DNA from 4 places in the Noviherbaspirillum sp. L7-7A genome. Region 4 is predicted to be linked to each of the others. Evidence: predicted binding sites of a transcription regulator. Region 4 holds the regulator's gene; each other region holds the start of a gene.

Region 1 (5,049 bases), 1.0 Mb from region 4:
TTTCCGCGACGAGGAACTGGCCTATCTGCGCAGCCTGCGCTTCATGAAAAGCGACTTCGTCGATTTCCTGACCGTATTCCGCTTCCAGCGCAAGTTCATCGAGGTCACCACCGAAGGCGACGCATTGCACATCCGCGCCGTCGGCCCGCAGGTGCATGTGATGGGCTTTGAAATTTTCGTGCTGTATATCGTCAACGAGCTCTATTTTCGGCGTTTCGCCAGGGAGCCGGCCATCGAGGAAGGGCGCCGCCGCCTGGCGGAGAAGATCGAGCTGCTGCGCCGCTTCAGCAAGGAGCTGCCGGAAAAGCACAGCTTTTCCTTCTTCGACTTCGGCACCCGCCGTCGCTTTTCCGGCGAGTGGCATGACGAAGTGCTGGCCACCCTGGCGCGCGAAGTGCCGATGTACTTCAAGGGCACGTCCAATGTCTACCTGGCGCGCAAGCACAACCTGGTGCCGATCGGCACCATGGCCCATGAATACCTGCAGTCCTATCAGTCATTCGGCGTGCGCCTGCGCGACTTTCAGAAGGCGGCGCTGGAAGGCTGGGTGCAGGAATTCCGGGGCGACCTGGGCACCGCGCTGACCGACGTGGTCGGCATGGATGCCTTCCTGAACGACTTCGACCTGTACTTTTCCAAGCTGTTCGATGGCCTGCGGCATGACTCCGGCGACCCCATCGTATGGGGCGAGAAGGCGCTGGCTCATTATGCGAAGCTGCGGGTCGATGCCAATACCAAGCGCCTTGTGTTCTCCGACGGCCTGGACATTCCGAAGGCATTCCAGCTGTACCGCCATTTCGCCGGACGCACCCAGACCGGCTTTGGCATCGGCACCAACCTGACCAACGATCTCGGCATCCAGCCGCTGAACATCGTGATGAAGCTCACGTCGTGCAATGGCCAGCCGGTGGCCAAGCTGTCGGACTCGCCAGGCAAGGGCACGATGTGCACCGACGAGACCTTCCTGGCCTATCTGCGCCAGGTATTCCACCATCCTGGCTGAGGCTGAAACTTCCGGCGCGCAGGCTCCTATCCGCGCTTGACGAATACCAGATCCCAGACGCCGTGGCCCAGCTTCAGGCCGCGGTTCTCGAACTTGGTCACGGGCCGGTAGTCCGGCCGCGGCGCAAAGCCTGGCGCCGTGTTCTGCAGCAAGGGCTCGGCGCCCAGCACCTCCAGCATCTGCTGCGCATAGTCTTCCCAGTCGGTGGCGCAATGCAGGTAGGCGCCCGGCGCCAGCCGGGATGCCAGCAGCGCGACGAAGTCCGGCTGCACCAGGCGGCGCTTGTTATGGCGCGCCTTGTGCCAGGGGTCGGGGAAGAAGACATGCACGCCGGCCAGCGACTGCGGCGCCAGCATGTGATTCACCACTTCGACGGCGTCATGCTGGATCAGGCGCAAATTCTCCAGTTGCTCCTCGCCGATCAGCTTGAGCAGGCTGCCCACGCCCGGCGTATGGACCTCGACGCCCAGAAAATTCTTGTCCGGCATGCCGGCGGCGATCGTCGCCGTGGTGCCGCCCATGCCGAAACCGATTTCCAGCACGGTGGGCGCAGCCCGGCCGAAGGCGGCATCGAGATCCAGCGGCGTTTTCTGATAAGGCAGGCAGAAGCGCGGCCCCAGGGTATCGAGCGCGCGCGCCTGCGCCGGGGAAAGGCGGCCGGCGCGGGTCACGAAGCTTCGGATGCGGCGCTCGGTCGGGTCGTAGAACAGGGGTTTGCCGGCTTCGTTGGCAGGGAGGTGATCGGACATGCGGGAGTCGTATGGGTAAGGGAAAGTGCGCCGGACAATGGCACATCGGGGACGAGGACAGTGGAGCAGGTTGCCCAGGAGGGCAGCTGATGCGCTGGCTTGTACAAGCGCCTGCGGGCCGGCGCGATTATGTCACAGGACCAAAGCGCGGAAAAGGATTGCCGGCAAGGCAGCTTCTGTTCACCCTGATAACGCTGTCCTGATCTGGCCCCGGCTCGCCGGCCTGCGTGGCCGGGATATTGCCGCCGGAGCGGCGAGGAATGCCAGGCAACTGGAGCGGGTGAAGGGGATCGAACCCTCGTCTAGAGCTTGGGAAGCTTTCGTTCTACCATTGAACTACACCCGCGGGAACGTGCATTTTACGCAATTTCCGAAACGGCAGGCAAACCGGCTTGCCATCAACGTCTTCTCCAAAAAAAAATCCATGACTGTTGCCAGTCATGGATTCCTGTTACCGGCTTGCCACCGCGCTGCGCTGGCAAGTGTCCTTCTGTTGCTTCTTAAGCCTTCTTGCTGCGACGACGGCTCAGACCCAGGCCCATCAGGCCCAGACCGATCAGAGCAACGCTTGCTGGCTCAGGCACGGCGTTGTTGAACACCACGTCCAGGGAACCGTTGATCGTCTGGGTGCCGGCTGGTGTGAAGTTGTTCAGCTGGCCGGACTGGAACGACACGTTGTAGAACGGGTTCGGCGAGGTGAAGTACTGGCTGCCGGAAGCGGTCAGCGCGAAGGTCGACGTCGCGCCGAAGCTGCCGCAGTTGATGCCAGTGCCGCATGTCGGCAGGTTCGGGTCCAGCGTACCCTGGCCGGTCGTCGGGGTGCCGTTGGCGATCAGGATATCGTCGCCGGAGGCGCCCGTGGTCCATGCCACCGAGCCAGATCCCGGTGCACCGAAGGTGGTGTTCGAGTTCGGATCGAGGAACAGGCGCAGGCTGCTGCCGGCGCTAGGCGCAAAGTTGAACGTGGTCACGCCGCCGGACTGGGTGAAAGTGCCGGTAGCCTGGTACAGCGCATACATGCCGTACTGGGCAGCGGTACCGCCGGTGGGGCTGAGATTCGATGCAACCGGCGTGGTGCCGTTGTTGGCGACGAACTGGCCGGCGTTCCACAGCAGCGAAGCCTGGAAGGTGTTGCCGGAGAAGGTGATTACTTCGGTGTAGTTGCCGGTGATCTTGTCTGCGGTAATGCCGGTCAAGGTGCCTCCGGCGATCGTTTCATTCACGACGAAATCAGGGAAGTTTGTTTGCGCCATTGCGCCGGAACTGAAAACGCCCAGAGCTGCGGTGACTGCAGCTGCTACCAGAGTCTTGCTAACCATTTTTTTCATTTTGTTTCTCCGAGAGTGTTAAATGTAATCAACTTTCCGAGCCTCCCCTGCATTGGATTAGCCCCTAAAGTCGTGGTGTTTTCGTTTTATATTTTTAACTTATTGTCCGACTTTCAACACATAGCATTTAGTGTGCCAACTAAATATAATCCTTTATTTTCAAAGAGTTAATAAGTTATTTTCCTAAATGAAATTGAGCTGTGTAAAAATAATCGACAAAGTTCAAACAATTAATATTTCCAAGAATAATCGTTTCTTGTAAGAATTACAAAATTAAATGGTTTCTTTTGGTAAAAGCTTTCTTTAATGAAATAGTTGATAAATTTCATTAAATTTCGCGTGAAACTTAATTATTGTTTAAGCGCAAAGAAATCAACTTGGGAATTGATTATTCTCAACGCCCGAATTCGTCCGGCACTGGATTAATAATTGCTGTACCAGAGGGGCTTGAAACTAAAAGGTTGTATCTACGGGAGAGGGGTCTGGCCGAGCCAGGGAAGCGGTGGGGAGAGGAAAACCGGTTAGGCAACAAGTACGAAAAAAATAACCGACATCTTATAAGGACTAGTGCCGCGATTGTCTTGCACAGGCGTCTGCCGACGGCCTGATCCGGCATAGTAAATAGTTCTGACTTGCACGTTTGGCAAACGCCAGACAGTCTGGCTTTTCGACTTGCCTCATTATGGAGGCATGGTTTTCTTAAATGTTCTTCTGCATAAGTAGCGATTTCGGCAAGTCTTGTTGACTACGGTTTAACAAAATCAGCCTGAAACGACATTGTAAATCTGTCAGCTATGCGGACTTGACGTGCATTTCATCTTGTCGCGCATACCAGCCTATGCATGCCGAAATCACCTTTTTACCCGTGTTTGATGTCATTTAAATAGTTTATTCAGGGAAAAACATGCCGTTCGTCGCCTAATTTTGCACTTCGCGAACCTATTGGCGGCACCCCCTTCTAATCTCGCGTGTTGCATTTAGTCAAAACCTTGTTCGCAGGGTAATTTTTTAATTCAGCAACTATTTTCTATCGAGTAATATTTGTGACGAGGAGCCTGTACAGTGTTTGACTATCAAGAAAGCAAGACCTATCTGGAGCACGAGCTGAATGGCCAGGATGCACAGCCCGAAGTAACGATCAGGCAAGTACGCGCCGAACAGCCCGACGAGACAGATGCTCATGAACTTGATGTTGACGAAAGAACATTCCAGATCCGTCTTGCCAACACCGAAACGGTGCGTAGTCATGCCAGCTCCCTGATACACAGGATGTATGCATCGCGTGGCTATACAGTAAACAATCCCCTGCAGGAAAATCCTCACCGCGTCACCATGACGATCTCCGAAGAGGACAAGGTCATCGGCACGATCACCCTCGGTATCGACTCCCCCTCCGGCCTGCTGGCGGATGAAATCTTCAAGGACGAGGTCGATGCCTACCGCGCGCGTGGCCGCAAGGTATGTGAATTAACGAAGCTTGCGTTTGATCCTACGACACGTTCCAAAACTGCTTTAGCATCGCTATTCCATATTATTTTCATTTACTTGCGGCGCGTGCAAAAATGCACCGACATCTTCATTGAAGTCAATCCGCGGCATCGTCGTTTCTACGAGCGCATGCTGGGCTTCAAGAAGCATGGCCCCAAGAAGATGAATCCACGGGTCAATGCGCCCGCTTACCTGCTGTGCGTTGAAACCGATTATGTCGAGGAGCAGATCCAGAAGATGGGTGGCACCAGCAGCCATGACAATGCTGAAAAATCGTTGTACCCCTACTTCTTCTGCCCGATCAGCGAGAAGCAGAACAAGGCAGCAATTGAAAGGCAACTGGCAGTGCTGCATACTGACCAGGGCAATGCCAACGCAGTCAATGCGCTGGCGGCAATTTATCAGGCAAGCAGAGGCGCCACTTCGGTGGAAAGTTTGACACTATCGCATTAGGGAAACATGGAACTCCGGCGATCATCTA
Region 2 (5,049 bases), 3.7 Mb from region 4:
CGCCGCACCTTCCCGTTGAAGGGCGGCGAAACAATCCTGTTCCACGCGGCCGCCGGCGGCGTCGGCCTGATCGCCTGCCAGTGGGCGCGCGCGCTGGGCGTGAACCTGATCGGCACGGTGGGCTCGGATCAGAAGGGCGAGTTGGCCAAACAGCATGGCGCAACCCATGTGATCAACTACAACAAGGAAAACTTCGTCGAGCGTGTGAAGGAAATCACGGGCGGGCGCGGCGTGCCGGTGGTGTATGACTCGATCGGCGTTGATACCTTCACCGGCTCGCTGGACTGCCTGTCGCCGTTGGGCACCATGGTCAGCTTCGGCAGCGCGTCCGGCCCGGTGCCGCCGTTCAGCCTGAACGAGCTGGCCTCGCGCGGCTCGCTGTTCATCACCCGGCCGACGCTGTTTAGCTATTCCGCCAAGCGGGAAGACCTGGAAGCGATGGCGGCCGACCTGTTCGACGTGGTCGGCAGCGGCAAGGTCAAGATCGAGATCAACCAGCGCTATGCATTGAAGGATGCGGCGCAGGCGCATATCGACCTCGAAGGCCGCAAGACCACCGGCTCCACCATCCTGCTGCCGTGAGCACGCGATGAACGATCAAGGCAGGGAGCCGGGCGGCAATCCGATGAACCATCCGGAAGAGCAGCCCACCGGCACCGACGGCATGCCAAAGTTCGGGCGGCTGCTGGTCGTGCTGATCCTGGTGGTGCTGGTGATCGGGCTGGTGACCTGGGCGTCGGAAAGGTATCTCTCTTACTGAGCCGCCGGCTGCATGGCCTGCGCGCTGTCAGCGCAGCGCCACCAGCTGTCAGCGAAGCGCCACCAGATAGAGCAGCAGCAGGTTCAGCACGATGGACACCGCCGCCACCCCCCGCCACAGCATGGCAGGGTCGCGCCTGGCCAGCGGTACCGCGGCCGGTGCGGGCAGCGGCCTGCTGGGGCCGCGTTCCAGCGCCAGCAGGAATTCCTCGGCGGTCTCGAAGCGGTCCGCCGGATTCCTGGCCACTGCCTTCAACAGCACATTCTCCAGCCACAGCGGCACGTCCGGCCGGTAGCGCGTGGGCGGCGCGGGCTCGCCGAAGCGCGGCCGCTGGAAGGCTTCGATCTCGCCGTATGGATACTGGCGGGTCAGCATCAGGTACAGCGTGACGCCGGCAGCATAGATATCGGTCTGGCGCGACGGCACCGCATTGTCATATTGTTCCGGCGCCAGGAAGGACGGCGTGCCGGCCTGTGGCGCCGAGGGGCCGGCGCCGGCTTCCAGGCCGGACTGGGCCACGCCCAGGTCGAGCACCCGCAGCTCGCCGTCGTCGCCCAGATGCACATTGGCGGGCTTGATGTCGCGGTGAATGATGCTGCGCCGGTGCAGCGCGCCCAGCGCCCGTACCAGGCGGCTGCCTTCGGTGACGACTTCCGGCATCGTGAAATGGCGGCCGGCATCCAGATGCTGCTGCAGCGTCGCGCCGTCATGCCAGGTGCTCAGGTAGTAAAGGCAGCTGCGCTCCGACAGCGTCACCACCTGCGGGAAGAAGCGCGCCACCGCGCGCCGCGCCAGCCATTCCTCATGCGCGAAGGCGGAACGTTCCGCCGGGTCGTTGTCGCGCTCCGGCTGCAGGGTTTTCAGCACCAGCCTGCGGCCGGTGGCCGGGTCGCGTACCCGGTACAGGATGGTGGCGCGGGAGGCGTGGACCTGCTCCTCCACCACCAGGCCGTCCAGGCTCTGGCCCGGCTTGAGCCGTGGCGGCAGCGGCAGGTGGCGCATGGTGGCCAGCGCATCGCGCAGGTCGGCTTCGGGCAGCGACTCGATGCGGATCACCAGCGCGCTCAGGTTGTCGCCCGTGCCAGCCTGCTGCGCTGCCTGCAGCAGGCCCTGCGCGGTGCTTTCCGCATCGGCCGACTTCAATGCCAGCAGCGACAGCTGGCGGTTGAGTTCGTACTCGGTCAGCGCGCTCCACAGGCCGTCGGTCGCCAGCAGGAAGATATCGCCGACGCGGCACTCGCCCATGCCGTGGTCGATGGCGATGCGGGTATCGAGCCCGACCGCGCGCGTCAGCACATGCTGCATTTCCGGCTTGTCCCAGACATGGTCGGTGGTAAGCCGCTCCAGCTTGCCGGCGCGCAGCAGGTAGAGCCGGGTGTCGCCGACATGCGAGAAGTAATAGAAATTGCCGCGCAGGACCAGTGCCGTGAGGGTGGTAGCCATGCCGGCCAGTTCAGGCCGTTTCGTGCCCTGGCTCTGCACCCAGCTGTTGACCGCGGTGATGACCTTCTGCAGGCACTGGGTCACCGGCCAGGTGTCGGGCGTGGCGTAGTAGTCCGACAGCAGGTTGCGCACCGTGAATTCGGACGCCTCGCGGCCGCCATCGTTGCCCGACACGCCATCGGCGATCGCCGCGATCAGGCCCTTGGTGCTGCGCTCGGGCTCGTCCGGCGTGACCATGCCGACAAAGTCTTCATTGCTGGCGCGCGGGCCGGGATGGGTGCTGTGGGCTGCGGTGACGGTGAGAGGCATGTGGCTTGGTGCTGGGTGGCGGGCGGAAAGCGAATCGCAGTATGAAGGAAAAACGGCCGGGGCAGCATCCTGCTGCCACCGGCCGCGCATGCAGCAAGCTTGTTTAAAGGCTCAGATCTTGGCCGTCGTCATCGCCGCGCTGCCCCAGGTGGTGCGCCAGCGGCCCTTCACCACCGACAGGCCGACCAGCGCCAGCAGGGCCAGCGAGGCGAAGATGGTCAGGCCCAGCTGATAGCTGCCGGTCATCTGCTTGGAAAAGCCCAGGCTGGAGGCAAGATAGAAGCCGCCGACGCCGCCGGCCATGCCGACCAGTCCCGTCATCACGCCGATCTCCTTGCGAAAGCGCTGCGGCACCAATTGGAACACCGCGCCGTTGCCGGTGCCCAGCGCCAGCATCGCCAGCACGAACACCACCACGGCCATCGCCGCCGAGGGCAGGCCGAAGCTGGCGATGAACAGGAACAGCGCGGCCAGCAGGTACATGATGGACAGGGTCTTGATGCCGCCGATGCGGTCGGCCATGCGTCCGCCCAGGGGCCGCACCAGCGAGCCGGCGAAGACGCAGGCGGCGGTGAAGTAGCCGGCCGTCACCGGCGACAGGCCGTACTGGCCGTTGAAGTAGATGGCCAGCGACGAGGCCAGCCCGGAAAAGCCGCCGAAGGTGACGCCGTAGAAGAACATGAACCACCAGGCGTCCTTGTCCTTCAGCACATGCAGGTATTCCACCAGCGACTTCGGCGGCGGTGCAGACGGCGCATCCTTGGCAAAGATCAGGTAGACCGCCAGCGCCACGCCCAATGGGATCAGGCACAGGCCGAACACATTCTGCCAGCCGAAGGCCATGGCCAGCGCCGGCGCGAACAGGGCGGCGAAAGCGGTGCCTGAATTGCCGGCGCCGGCAATGCCCAGCGCCGTGCCCTGGTGCTCGGGCGGATACCAGCGCGACGCCAGCGGCAGCGCCACCGCGAAGGCGGCGCCGGCCATGCCGAGCAGGATGCCCAGGGTCAGCATGCTGTGGTAGCTGTCGAGCTTGCCCAGCCAGGCCCAGGTCAGGCCGGCCAGCACCACCAGCTGGCCGATCAGTCCGGCCTTCTTGGGTTTCAGATGGTCGACCAGCACGCCCATCACGATGCGCAGCAAAGCGCCTGCCAGCAGCGGCGTGGCAACCATCAGGCCCTTTTGCGCCGCGGTCAGGCCGAGATCCTTCGATATCTGCACGGCCAGCGGGCCGAGGATTACCCACACCATGAAGCTGAGATCGAAGTAGAAGAAGGCGGCCAGCAGGGTTGGGGTATGCCCGGCTTTCCAGAATGAGGTTTTTTGCATGATGCGTCCAATCGGCGTTAAAAGGCGGGCTGCACCATGCAAGGGATATGCCAGTCGATTTTCGTGCATCCGCTTTTGTCTATGAAACGCCGGTGCCGCCTCGGTGTGCGATGCACCATCAAACTCAGGCCTGTGCACGCCTGCGGTGCGGTTTATGGGCTATTGCGGTGAATTGTGGCGCCTGCCTGGCTGGCACTGGTCTTGCATCCTGCAAGCGCCATCAGATGCTGAAATGGCTTTAATGGAGAAGCCATGGACAGGAAAGGGCTTTAATGAAGAAGCTGAAATTGGTCATGGTCGGCAATGGCATGGCAGGCGTGCGCACTCTGGAAGAACTGCTCAAGATCGCGCCAGACATCTACGACATCACGGTATTCGGCGCCGAGCCTTATGCCAACTACAACCGCATCCTGCTCTCGCCGGTGCTGGCCGGCGAGCAGACCATACAGGACATCATGCTCAACGATGTCGACTGGTATGCGCAGAACAACATCACCCTGCATCTTGGCAAGAAGATCACCAGGATAGACCGCGCCCGCCGCATGGTGGTGGCCGAGGATGGCACGGTGGCCGAATACGACCGGCTGCTGCTGGCCACCGGCTCCACGCCTTTCATGCTGCCGGTGCCGGGGCGCGACCTGGCAGGTGTGATTTCCTATCGCGACATCCACGACACCAATGCAATGATCGCGGCGGCCGAGAAGCATAGCCATGCGGTGGTGATCGGCGGCGGCCTGCTGGGCCTGGAAGCGGCGAATGGCCTGAAGCTGCGCGGCATGGATGTGACGGTGGTGCACCTGCCCGGCTGGCTGATGGAACGCCAGCTCGATCCGGTCGCCGGCAAGATGCTGCAGAAGTCGCTGGAAGACCGCGGCCTGAAGTTCCTGCTGGCAAAGAACACCCAGGAACTGGTGGGCGACGACAACGGGCATGTGCAGGCGATCCGCTTCACGGACGGCCTGGAAGTGCCGGCGCAGCTGGTGGTAATGGCCGTGGGCATCCGTCCCAACACCGCGCTGGCCGAAGCCAGCGGCATTCACTGCAACCGCGGCATCGTGGTCAACGACACCATGCAGACCTACGACCCGCGCATCTACGCGGTGGGCGAATGCGTCAACCATCGCGGCACCGCCTATGGCCTGGTGGCGCCGCTGTTCGAGATGGCCAAGGTCGCGGCCAATCACCTGGCCAGCTTCGGCATCGGCCGCTAC
Region 3 (5,049 bases), 590 kb from region 4:
TGTCGTCATCGCCGGCCAGATCGGCGATGGTCCGGGCTACCTTCAGCACGCGATGGTACGCCCGCGCCGACCATCCCAGGCGCGACATGGCATTACGCAGCAACAGTTCGCCATCCTGGCTGGTATGGCAGGCGTCGTCCAGGCCGGCGCCCGCCAGCGCGGCATTGAATCCGCCCTGGCGCTGGATCTGGCGCCGGGCGCACGCTTCAACCCGGGCGCGCACCGCTTCGGAGGGCTCGCCGCTGCCGCCGGCCAGCAATTCTTCCTGTGACAGCGGGCCGACCTGGACCTGCAGGTCGATGCGGTCGAGCAGGGGGCCGGAAATCCTGCCCTGGTAGCGGTTGACCATGTCGGGCGTGCAGCGGCATCTGCCCGCCTGGTGGCCAAAGTAGCCGCAGGGGCAGGGATTCATTGCGGCCACGAGCTGAAACCGGGCCGGGAATTGCGCCTGTCTGGCCGCGCGGGAAATGGTGATGGAGCCGGACTCCAGCGGCTCTCGCAATACTTCCAGCACCCGGCGCTCGAATTCGGGCAATTCATCGAGAAACAGCACGCCCCGGTGCGCGAGGGAAACCTCGCCGGGCCGCACGCTGCTGCTGCCGCCCACCAGGGCGACCGCGGATGCGGTGTGATGCGGCGCGCGGTAGGGGCGCGCTTTCCAGCGCGCCGCATCGAAGCTGCCGGTCAGGGACTGCAGCGCAGCCGATTCCAGCGCCTCGTCCTCCGTCATCGACGGAAGAATGCCGGGCAGGCGCGACGCCAGCATGGACTTGCCGGTGCCGGGCGGCCCGATCAGCAGGATGCTATGACCGCCGGCCGCGGCGATTTCCAGCGCACGGCGGGCATGCGCCTGCCCTTTCACGTCGGACAGGTCGGGATAGGGATGCGGCTGCTGCGACAGGCAGGCCTGATGCCGCTGCAGCCGCAGCGCCGGATCAACCGTGGCGAAATGGGCGCAGACCTGCAGCAGGGAGTCGGCCGGCAGTACGGTGGCGTCGGTTACCAGCGCGGCTTCGTCGGCATTGGCGCGCGGCAGGATGAAGGCGCGCCGGGTGCTGCCGGCCCGCTGCATGGCAAATGTCATGGCCAGGGCGCCCCGGATCGGCCGCAACTGGCCGGACAGCGAGAGTTCGCCAGCATATTCATAGTCGTCCAGGCGGTCGGCCGGCATCTGGCCGGATGCCGCCAGGATGCCCAGCGCGATCGGCAGGTCGAAGCGGCCGGATTCCTTGGGCAGGTCGGCCGGCGCCAGGTTGACTGTGATGCGGCGCGCCGGAAACTCGAAACAGGCATTCTGCAGCGCGGCCCGTACCCGGTCGCGCGACTCCTTGACCTCGGTGTCCGGCAGGCCGACGATGGTAAAGGCCGGCAGGCCATTGGCCAGATGCACTTCCACCGTCACTTCCGGCGCGGCCATGCCTGTCAACGAACGACTTTTCAACACTGCCAATGTCATGCTCGCTCCGTAGTGGGGGCAAACCGGATCGTGGGCGTCGTCGACGCAGGGATGCAGATCGAGAGCGCACGATACGCAAGGCGGCCGGTAACTTCAACCGGGCGGCGCTAACAAAGGAGGCAGGTCTTGTCAGCGGGACGGAACGGTCGATCGGCTATGATGTACCGACCCCTTTTCCGCCCTGAAGAATTTCCTGGAGTTAACTCTTTCGATGCAGATGGACCCGATTACTGCCGCCACGGCGACCATGGCGGTGCAACTGGCTGTGGCCATCATCATGGCCGGCACGTTCTACGCATCACCGGCGGAACGCTGCACCCGCTACTGGGCGCTCTCCGGCCTGCTGTCAGCCGCAGGCGTGCTGATCGTCATCATCAATGCCGGTGCCCCGAAGATCGGCTTGTCCGTCATCGGCAACACCGCAATCATTGCCGGGATGGTCACGCAATGGTGGGGCGTGCGCGCGTTCTACCGCCGTCGCCGCAGCATTCTGGGCTGGATCATTCTGGCCGGATTCGCCGCGCTGTTTGCGCTGTCGATGCTGCTGGATCAACCGCTGCGCAACCGCGCGCTGCTGTCCTCGCTCGCCATGGCGCTGCTGGCCTTGCTGAACCTGCTGGAACTGTGGAAGCGGCGTTCACCGGTTCCGTCGTTCGCCGGCATGCTGGCCTTTGTCGCCGCGCTGGTGTCCCTGGCCACCTTCAGCACGCGCGCCATCGGCATCTACCGCGACCATCCGCATTTTCTGCCCGATACGGCAGCCGGGGTCGGCGTCGTCGTGGTTTACATGATCCCGATGGTCAGCACGCTGCTGTTCGCCATGGCCCTCTTGCTGCTTTACTTCGAGCGCATGGTGGCCGAGAAGCACCAGATGGCCACGCATGACGAGCTGACCAGCCTTTACAACCGACGCGCCATCGTGGCGGCCGGCAAGCGCGAGATCGACGTGGCGCAGCGGCTGGGCCGGCCGCTGGCAGTGGCCTATATCGACATCGACCATTTCAAGAAGATCAATGACCAGCTGGGCCATGATGCGGGCGACCATGTGATCACCGACATCGGCCATATCCTGAAGGACACCTGCCGCAACATCGATATCGTCGGACGCTATGGCGGCGAGGAGTTCTGCATTATCTTTCCCGGCATGGACCGGGAAGGCGTCACCATGCTGGCGGAGCGCCTGCTGGGCGAAGTCAGGCGCTACCGCTTCCGCGACAATCTTCCGGTGACGGTCAGCATGGGCTTTGCCGTGCTGCAGCCCCAGGAAACCGAGCGCAACTGGACGGCGCTGATGCAGCGGGCGGACAGCCTGCTGTATCAGGCAAAGTCCGCCGGCCGGAACCGGTATTGCATCTGACCGGGCACGGCAGCCGCCGGCCCAGCCTGCATCGTGAGGTCCGTGGCCAAGGCGCTCAGGCGCCGCCCTGCTTGTCCCTCAGCAGGGCTTCCAGCTCGGCCAGGCGCGCTTCCAGCGCATCCACCTTGGCCCGGGTCTTGGCCAGTACCTGCATCTGCACGTCAAATTCCTCCCGGGTCACCAGATCGAGGCGGGAGAAACCCTGGCTCAGCATGGCCTTGACATTCTTTTCCAAATCTTTCGCGGGCGAATTATCGATGACTTGGCCGATCTTGCTTTGCAAGTCGTTGAAAAAATTGGATCTGTTCATGATTTTCCTTGATGAATAGGTGGGGCGCTCTTATTTGGTGCGCACTTTCCCGGTGCGCTTCAATCTGGTGCGTTCGGAAGTCGATTGTTTTGAATCATACAGGACCATCAAGTGGGCAATTACATAGCGGAATCGCCCATGTCAGGCTTGCTGGCACGCCTCATGCTAATGCGTATGCAGAGTACCTGAACAAAACAAAAGAATGTAACGCTCCAATAACTTTAAGGGAATTTCATGAAAAAGCTGATTCTGTCTGCCGCAGTGCTGAGTGCCCTGTCCATGTCCGTTCATGCGCAAACCGCTGCGCCAACGCCCGAGCATACCTTCACCGGCAATGTGACGGTGGCCTCGGACTACCGCTTCCGCGGCATTTCGCAGACGTTCAAGCAGCCGGCAGTGCAGGGCGGCTTCGATTATGCCCATAGCAGCGGATTCTATCTGGGCAACTGGAACTCCAACGTCAGCGGCAACCAGTACAACAATGGCGCCGGCCTGGAAATGGATTTCTACGGCGGCTACAAGTTCGAGGTGATGCCTGACTTCACCGCCGACATCGGCCTGCTCTACTACTATTACCCGGCTGCCAAGGTGGGCAACACGGGCGAGAAATACAACAACGGCGAAGTCTACTTCGCCGGCGCCTACAAGTGGTTCTCGGCCAAGTACAGCTATGGCCTGACCGACTTCTTCGGCCTCAACAACAACACCGCCGCCATCCCGCGCGGCAATTCCAAGGGTTCGGGTTACCTGGACCTGAACGCGACCTTCGAGGTTGCGGAAAAGACCACGCTGACGCTGCACGCAGGCCGCCAGTGGGTGCGTCATTACGGCGACTTCAACTACAACGACTACAAGATCGGCGTGGCGCGTGACTTCGGCTTTGCTACCGTCGGCCTGGCCGTCGTGGGCACCGACGCCGACAAGGATCTCTACACCGTTGCCGACGGCAATGGACGCACCAAGCGGGTAGGCAACACCGGCGCGGTGCTGTCGATCTCGAAAACCTTCTGACACCCCGGGAGCTTCCCATGAAACTCATCACCGCCATCATCAAACCCTTCAAGCTTGACGAAGTGCGTGAAGCCCTGTCCGCCATCGGCGTGCAGGGAATCACGGTCACGGAGGTCAAGGGATTCGGACGGCAGAAAGGCCATACCGAGCTGTATCGCGGCGCCGAGTATGTGGTCGATTTCCTGCCCAAGACCAAGATCGAGGCCGCGGTGGACGATGACATCGTCGAGCAGGCCATTGAAGCAATCGAGACCGCCGCCCGCACCGGCAAGATCGGCGATGGCAAGATTTTCGTCTACGACCTCCAGCAGGTGGTGCGTATCCGTACGGGTGAAACCGGCAAAGAAGCGCTGTAAGGATGACAACATGAAAAAACCATTTGCAAAACTGCTCGCCGCTGGCATGTTGATGTGCGCCATCGGTTTTGGTCACTCGGCGTTTGCCGCCGATGACGCCGCCAAGGCACCGGCTACCGTGGTGGCCCAGGCCGCCGCTGAACCGGCAGCCGCGGCGCCGGCCGCTCCCGCGGCTGCGCCCGCCGCAGCGGCTCCTGCCACAGCCGCAGCGCCAGCCGCTGCAGCACCCACGCCCAACAAGGGCGATGTCGCCTGGATGACGGTTGCCACCATTCTGGTAGCGATGATGTCCATCCCCGGCCTGGCACTGTTCTACGGCGGCCTGGTCCGCTCCAAGAACATGCTGTCGGTGCTGATGCAGGTCTTCACGGTGTTCTCTCTGGTGATGGTGCTGTGGGCAATCTACGGCTATTCGCTGGCGTTCACCCAGGGAGGCAGCTTCATCGGCTCGTTCGACAGGCTGTTCCTGAAGGGCATGACAGTTGAAACCGTGACCGGCACCTTCAGCAAGGGTGTGGTCCTGCCGGAATTCACTTTCGTGACCTTCCAGGCCACCTTC
Region 4 (5,049 bases):
CGCGATGGCACGGCGGGCAAGTAATTCAATCAGGCTAGATCGCGTAGCGGATGGGCGTAATCAGGCCAGGCCTCCACGAAATAGGCGCTGACCTGCTCGGCGCTGACTTCCGCCACATTGGCTGGCATCCAGCGCGGCGCATTGTCCTTTTCAATCACCCGCGCCCGTATGCCTTCCAGCACTTCGGTGCCTTCGAACGAGCGTCGGATCATCACGCGTTCCATGCGCAGGCAATCGGCCACTGACAGCGTGGCACCGCGTCGCAACTGCTCCAGCGTCACGCACAGCAGCAAAGGAGAACCGCGATGCATCGCGCTCAATGACTTGTCTGCAAAGTCACTGTTATCGCCCGCAAGCGAAGTCATGATGGCGGCGATGCTGTCATGCGCGAAGTGACGGTCGATTTCCGCCCGCTGCCGGGCCAGCATGCTGTTCTCGGGATCGGCTTCGGAACGATAGGGCGCTGCAAAGCGGCTTATTCTTTCCGTAATCTGCTTGCCGCTTGCCATTGGCTCCGTCTCAAGCATGGTCAGCAGTTCCGGCAGTGCGGCCGAGGGAAGAAAGAGATCGGCCAGTCCGGCGTAGAGCGCATCGGCGGCGGCGATGGTTTGTCCAGTCAGCCCCAGCCACACGCCCAGCTTGCCTGGCAGACGGGAAAGGAAATAGCCGCCGCCTACATCCGGGAACAGACCGATATGCACTTCAGGCATCGCCATCGCGGTCTTGTCAGTCACGATGCGTAACTGGCTCTGTGCGCTACCTTGCGATATTCCCATGCCGCCGCCCATGACAATCCCGTCCATCAGCGCAATGTATGGCTTGCTGTAATGATGAATCAGGTGATTCAGTGCGTATTCTTCGGTGAAGAAATCTTCCAGCAATGCGCTGCCGCCAGCGGGACCCGCCGTGCCGACTTCATGAAAGAACCGGATGTCGCCACCCGCACAGAAAGCCCGTTGGCTGCTTGATCGTATGACGACTGCGAAGACATCCTCGTTGGCTTGCCATTCACGCAGAAGCGCAGTGAGCGCTCTTATCATGTCCAGCGATAAGGCATTCAATGCCTTGGCCCGATCAAGGGTCATGAAACCGATATGGTTTCTTATTGTGCCGGTAAGGTGTCCGCTCATATTGGCCTGGTCAAAAGCGCCTGACAAAAATGCCTTTGCCATCCTTAAAGCCAGACCACCTGTGCCGGCCGTCTCCAGGAAATTCCCTTGTGCTTCGTTGTCAGGCGCGTTAATGAAGGTGCATAGTTTAGCAACATTCAGGAAACGCAGCCTGATGTGAACCGGCCTCCGAGCGTGCGGATACCGGTCTGCAGAAATTTAATGTGCTGCGCTTGCCTTGGCCAGAACCACAGTCCAGCGATTGAACAGCAGCATTTGCAGGTGGCCGGGATCATCGCCAGGGCGGCAATCAATGATGGGATTGACGCTGTATTGATTTTTCCGCACTTCGCGGCGGATCCGCATTTCTCGGCGGCCTACGCGCAGCATGAAGCCGGCTGGTGCCTGATCGAGGTAAAGGGGATTGCTTGCGGTAGTATTGAATTGCGCCATGACGTCTTCTCCAGGGCAGAAACGTTGAACATGGCGTTAATGTATCACAAGTACTGTATGTATAAACAGTATTTTCGAACTGTGGTTTTTTATGCAAGGCGCTTGGAGCGCCCTGCGTTCATGCATTTTACGGGAATGCGCTGTGTGGCTCAGGCAGCCGGTGCCGCCGCGGTGCCGTCACTATCTTCCTCGATCATGCGCTTGATGCCGGCATGCTGATGGTCCTGGATCCTGGTCTTGTATTTCAAGACCTGGCGATCGAGCTTGTCGATCAGCGTATCAATGGCGGCGTACAGGTCCTGCGCAATGCTGGCCACATGCACATCCTTGCCCCGTAGCCTCAGGGTGATCTCGGCGCGCTGGCGCCTTTCTTTCTCAGGGAGATTATCAACGGCCAAGATGACCGCTATATCAATGACATGGTCGAAATGGCGCTTGATCCGCTCAAGCTTGCCTTGCACGTATTCACGAATTGCGGGAGTCACTTCGAGATGATGTCCACTGATGGTGAGATTCATACTACGCTCCTGTGAAAGGCCGGCAGAGGTTTCACTGAAGATGAAACATGTCAGCGAGTTACATGCTGCAAAAAACTACAAGGACTTGCGCAGGTTGACTGGAGGGATCTTCAGGGCTTCCCGATATTTTGCGACGGTACGGCGTGCCACGACCATACCCTGTTCCGCCAGCATTTCTGCGATGCGACTATCGGAAAATGGATTCTTCGGGTCTTCGGCTCCTATGAGTTGTTTGATCAACGCCCGGATTGCAGTCGATGAGGCTTCGCCGCCTGCATCGGTTGCAACATGGCTGCCAAAGAAGTACTTCAACTCGAACATGCCATGCGGCGTGAGCATGTATTTCTGTGTTGTCACACGCGAGATGGTGCTTTCGTGTAAACCCAGTGTATCAGCTATTTCTCGTAACACAAGAGGTCGCATTGCCACGGCGCCATGAGAGAAAAAATTGCGCTGGCGGTCCACAATCGCCTGGGCCACGCGCAGGATGGTATCGAAACGCTGGCGCATGTTCTTGATCAGCCATTTCGCTTCCTGCAGCTGTGAACTCATCGAGCCTTCGCCCTTGCTCTGCTTGAGGATGTTGGCATACAGCGCATTGACGCGCAGGCGCGGCATCACCTCGTGATTCAGTGTCACCTGCCAGCCGTTCTTGCCGCGCTTGACGATCACGTCGGGCACGACATAGTCGGATGCGTCGCTGGCGAACATGGCCCCAGGATGCGGATTGCATTGCCGGATCACTACCTGGGCCTCGCGCAGGTCCTCCTCGTCGCAGTCCAGGGATTTTTTCAACTTGTTGAAGTCGCGCTGGGCAAACAGCTGCAAGTGCTTCTCGACGATCTGCAGCGCGGTGCGGCGCGTCACCATGGGAACGCGGGGCATGCGCCTGATCTGCAGCGCCAGGCATTCCGACGCGTCGCGCGCGCCGACGCCGGGCGGGTCGAAGCTTTGCAAGAGCTTCAGCGCCATCGACAGCTCCTCGATCTCGACTTCCAGTTCCTCCGGCAGTCGCGCGTGGATCTCCTCCAGCGGCTCGGTCAGATAACCGTTGTCATCCAGCGCATCGATGACCAGTTCAACCAGTGCGCGGTCGCGCGGATTCTGGACGGTCACGCGCATCTGTTCCAGCAGATGCTCGCGCAGGGTCAGCTCATGCGCTTCCATCTGGGGACGGGCGTCGTCGTCTTCCGGCGCCTTGGACGTCCGCGCAACGTCGTCGAAACTCCAGTCGGCATCGGCGCCGCTATCGCTGCTTTCGCCGCCGCCTTCGCCGGCCTCGAAGCCGCCTTCGCCTTCCGCGGAAGGGGCGGCATCGGAAGCGGGTGCGTCGCTGCTTGGCGTGGAGGTGGGTGCGCTGCTGACGGAGCCGTCGGCCAGCAGCCTGATCGAATGGTCAAGCGGATCATCCAGACGTTCAAGCAGCGGATTCTCCGACAGGATCTGTTCCAGTTCCTGATGCAGTTCCAGCGTTGAGAGCTGCAGCAGCCGGATCGACTGCTGCAGTTGCGGCGTCAGCGCAAGATGCTGGGATACGCGGAGTTGAAGTGTCTGTTTCATTTGTGCCTTTTCTTACATCCGGAAGTGCTCGCCGAGATAGACGCGGCGCACCGACTCGTCGGCAATGATGTCGTCCGGGCGGCCGCTGGCCAGCACCACGCCCTGATTGATGATGTAGGCATGGTCGCAAATGCCCAGCGTCTCGCGGACATTGTGGTCCGTTATAAGCACGCCGATATTGCGCTCCTTGAGGAAACGCACGATGCGCTGGATTTCGATGACGGCGATCGGATCGACGCCGGCAAAGGGCTCGTCCAGAAGGATGAAGCGCGGGCTGGTGGCCAGGGCGCGCGCGATTTCTACACGCCTGCGTTCACCGCCGGACAGCGACATCGCCTGGTTGTCACGCAGCTTTTCGATCTGCAGTTCGGAGAGCAGGGCATTGAGCCGGTTCGCGATCTGCTCCTTCGACAGCGGCTTGCCCTCGTAGCGCTGCAGCTCCAGCACCGCGCGGATGTTTTCCTCGACGGTGAGCTTGCGAAATACCGAGGCTTCCTGCGGCAGGTAGGACAGGCCCAGCACAGCGCGGCGGTGGATAGGCAGGCGCGAGATGTCGACGCCGTCCACGTCGATGGTGCCGGCGTCGGAGGGCACCAGGCCGACGATCATGTAGAACGACGTGGTCTTGCCGGCGCCATTCGGGCCGAGCAGTCCCACCACCTGGCCGCTTTCGACATGCAGGGAGACGTCGCGCACCACCTGGCGCGCGCCATAACTCTTCTGCAGGCCCTGCACGTTGAGGATGCTGTTTTCCATCTCAAGGCGCCCTGGTGTCGTTGCGTGGCTGGATGATGGCCTTGATGCGGCCGGCGCCGGCCTTGCTGTTGCTGCTGGGCGTGTTGTTGACCGAGTAGAACTCCTGCTTGCTGTCGTAGGAAATGAATTCGCCTTCGACCTCGTCGGTCGGACTGGCGCCTTCCAGCAGGCGAATCCTGGCGCTGACGTAGAACTTCGCGACCTCGGTCTTGGTGTCGTACTCGATGCGGTCGGCGGCTTCGCCTTCTATCCAGAGATTGGGGCCGCCATCGCGTTTCTGCCGGAAGGTGGCCTTCTCGCCGCGCTTGGCGTAGACCGTGGCGTACTGGTAGCCGGCCGGGTCCTGGGTGACGACCATGCGGTCGGCCTTCAGGATCAGGGTGCCGCGCGTGAGCACGACATTGCCGGTAAAGGTGTTGATCTGCTTGACGTCGTCGTAGGCCATCTGGTTGGCCTCGATGTTGGTGGGCTTGGTCATGTCGGCCTTTTCAGCCAGCGAGCTGCCTGCCGCGGCCATGCCTATCAGCAGAATGAACCATGCGTGGAGTTGTTTCATCACTCTTCTCTAAGGTAATGCGTTGTTGATTTTCCAGTCGCGCTTTCAGCGGATGGCGGTCTGGCGCGGCGGCAGGGTTGCCTGCACCCGGCTGGCC

Evidence for each region. The regulator sigma-54, encoded in region 4, starts transcription at its own class of promoters, with help from an activator protein. The targets are predictions, from matches to a motif close to TGGCANGNAANCTGCTTT.
Region 1: the regulator sigma-54 is predicted to act here: its motif matches at 3,201-3,218, upstream of pepA (flocculation-associated PEP-CTERM protein PepA).
Region 2: the regulator sigma-54 is predicted to act here: its motif matches at 4,029-4,046, upstream of nirB (nitrite reductase large subunit NirB).
Region 3: the regulator sigma-54 is predicted to act here: its motif matches at 3,275-3,292, upstream of KTQ42_RS14390 (TorF family putative porin).

The regions. Positions count from the first base shown of each region.
Region 1 covers NZ_JAHQRJ010000001.1:2,725,932-2,730,980, reverse strand. The annotation lists gene pncB (nicotinate phosphoribosyltransferase) at 1-1,003, shown strand, start outside; gene trmB (tRNA (guanosine(46)-N7)-methyltransferase TrmB) at 1,030-1,752, opposite strand; tRNA gene KTQ42_RS12445 (tRNA-Gly) at 2,025-2,098, opposite strand; gene pepA (flocculation-associated PEP-CTERM protein PepA) at 2,253-3,080, opposite strand; gene KTQ42_RS12435 (GNAT family N-acetyltransferase) at 4,143-5,021, shown strand.
Region 2 covers NZ_JAHQRJ010000001.1:45,140-50,188, forward strand. The annotation lists gene KTQ42_RS00245 (quinone oxidoreductase) at 1-582, shown strand, start outside; gene KTQ42_RS00250 (hypothetical protein) at 590-760, shown strand; gene KTQ42_RS00255 (bifunctional protein-serine/threonine kinase/phosphatase) at 809-2,512, opposite strand; gene KTQ42_RS00260 (nitrate/nitrite transporter) at 2,624-3,838, opposite strand; gene nirB (nitrite reductase large subunit NirB) at 4,111-5,049, shown strand, end outside.
Region 3 covers NZ_JAHQRJ010000001.1:3,157,506-3,162,554, reverse strand. The annotation lists gene KTQ42_RS14405 (YifB family Mg chelatase-like AAA ATPase) at 1-1,456, opposite strand, end outside; gene KTQ42_RS14400 (GGDEF domain-containing protein) at 1,668-2,813, shown strand; gene KTQ42_RS14395 (accessory factor UbiK family protein) at 2,869-3,123, opposite strand; gene KTQ42_RS14390 (TorF family putative porin) at 3,358-4,134, shown strand; gene glnK (P-II family nitrogen regulator) at 4,152-4,490, shown strand; gene amt (ammonium transporter) at 4,501-5,049, shown strand, end outside.
Region 4 covers NZ_JAHQRJ010000001.1:3,745,583-3,750,631, forward strand. The annotation lists gene KTQ42_RS17090 (enoyl-CoA hydratase/isomerase family protein) at 30-1,130, opposite strand; gene KTQ42_RS17095 (hypothetical protein) at 1,329-1,562, opposite strand; gene raiA (ribosome-associated translation inhibitor RaiA) at 1,712-2,080, opposite strand; gene KTQ42_RS17105 (RNA polymerase factor sigma-54) at 2,156-3,640, opposite strand; gene lptB (LPS export ABC transporter ATP-binding protein) at 3,653-4,396, opposite strand; gene lptA (lipopolysaccharide transport periplasmic protein LptA) at 4,398-4,952, opposite strand; gene lptC (LPS export ABC transporter periplasmic protein LptC) at 4,998-5,049, opposite strand, start outside.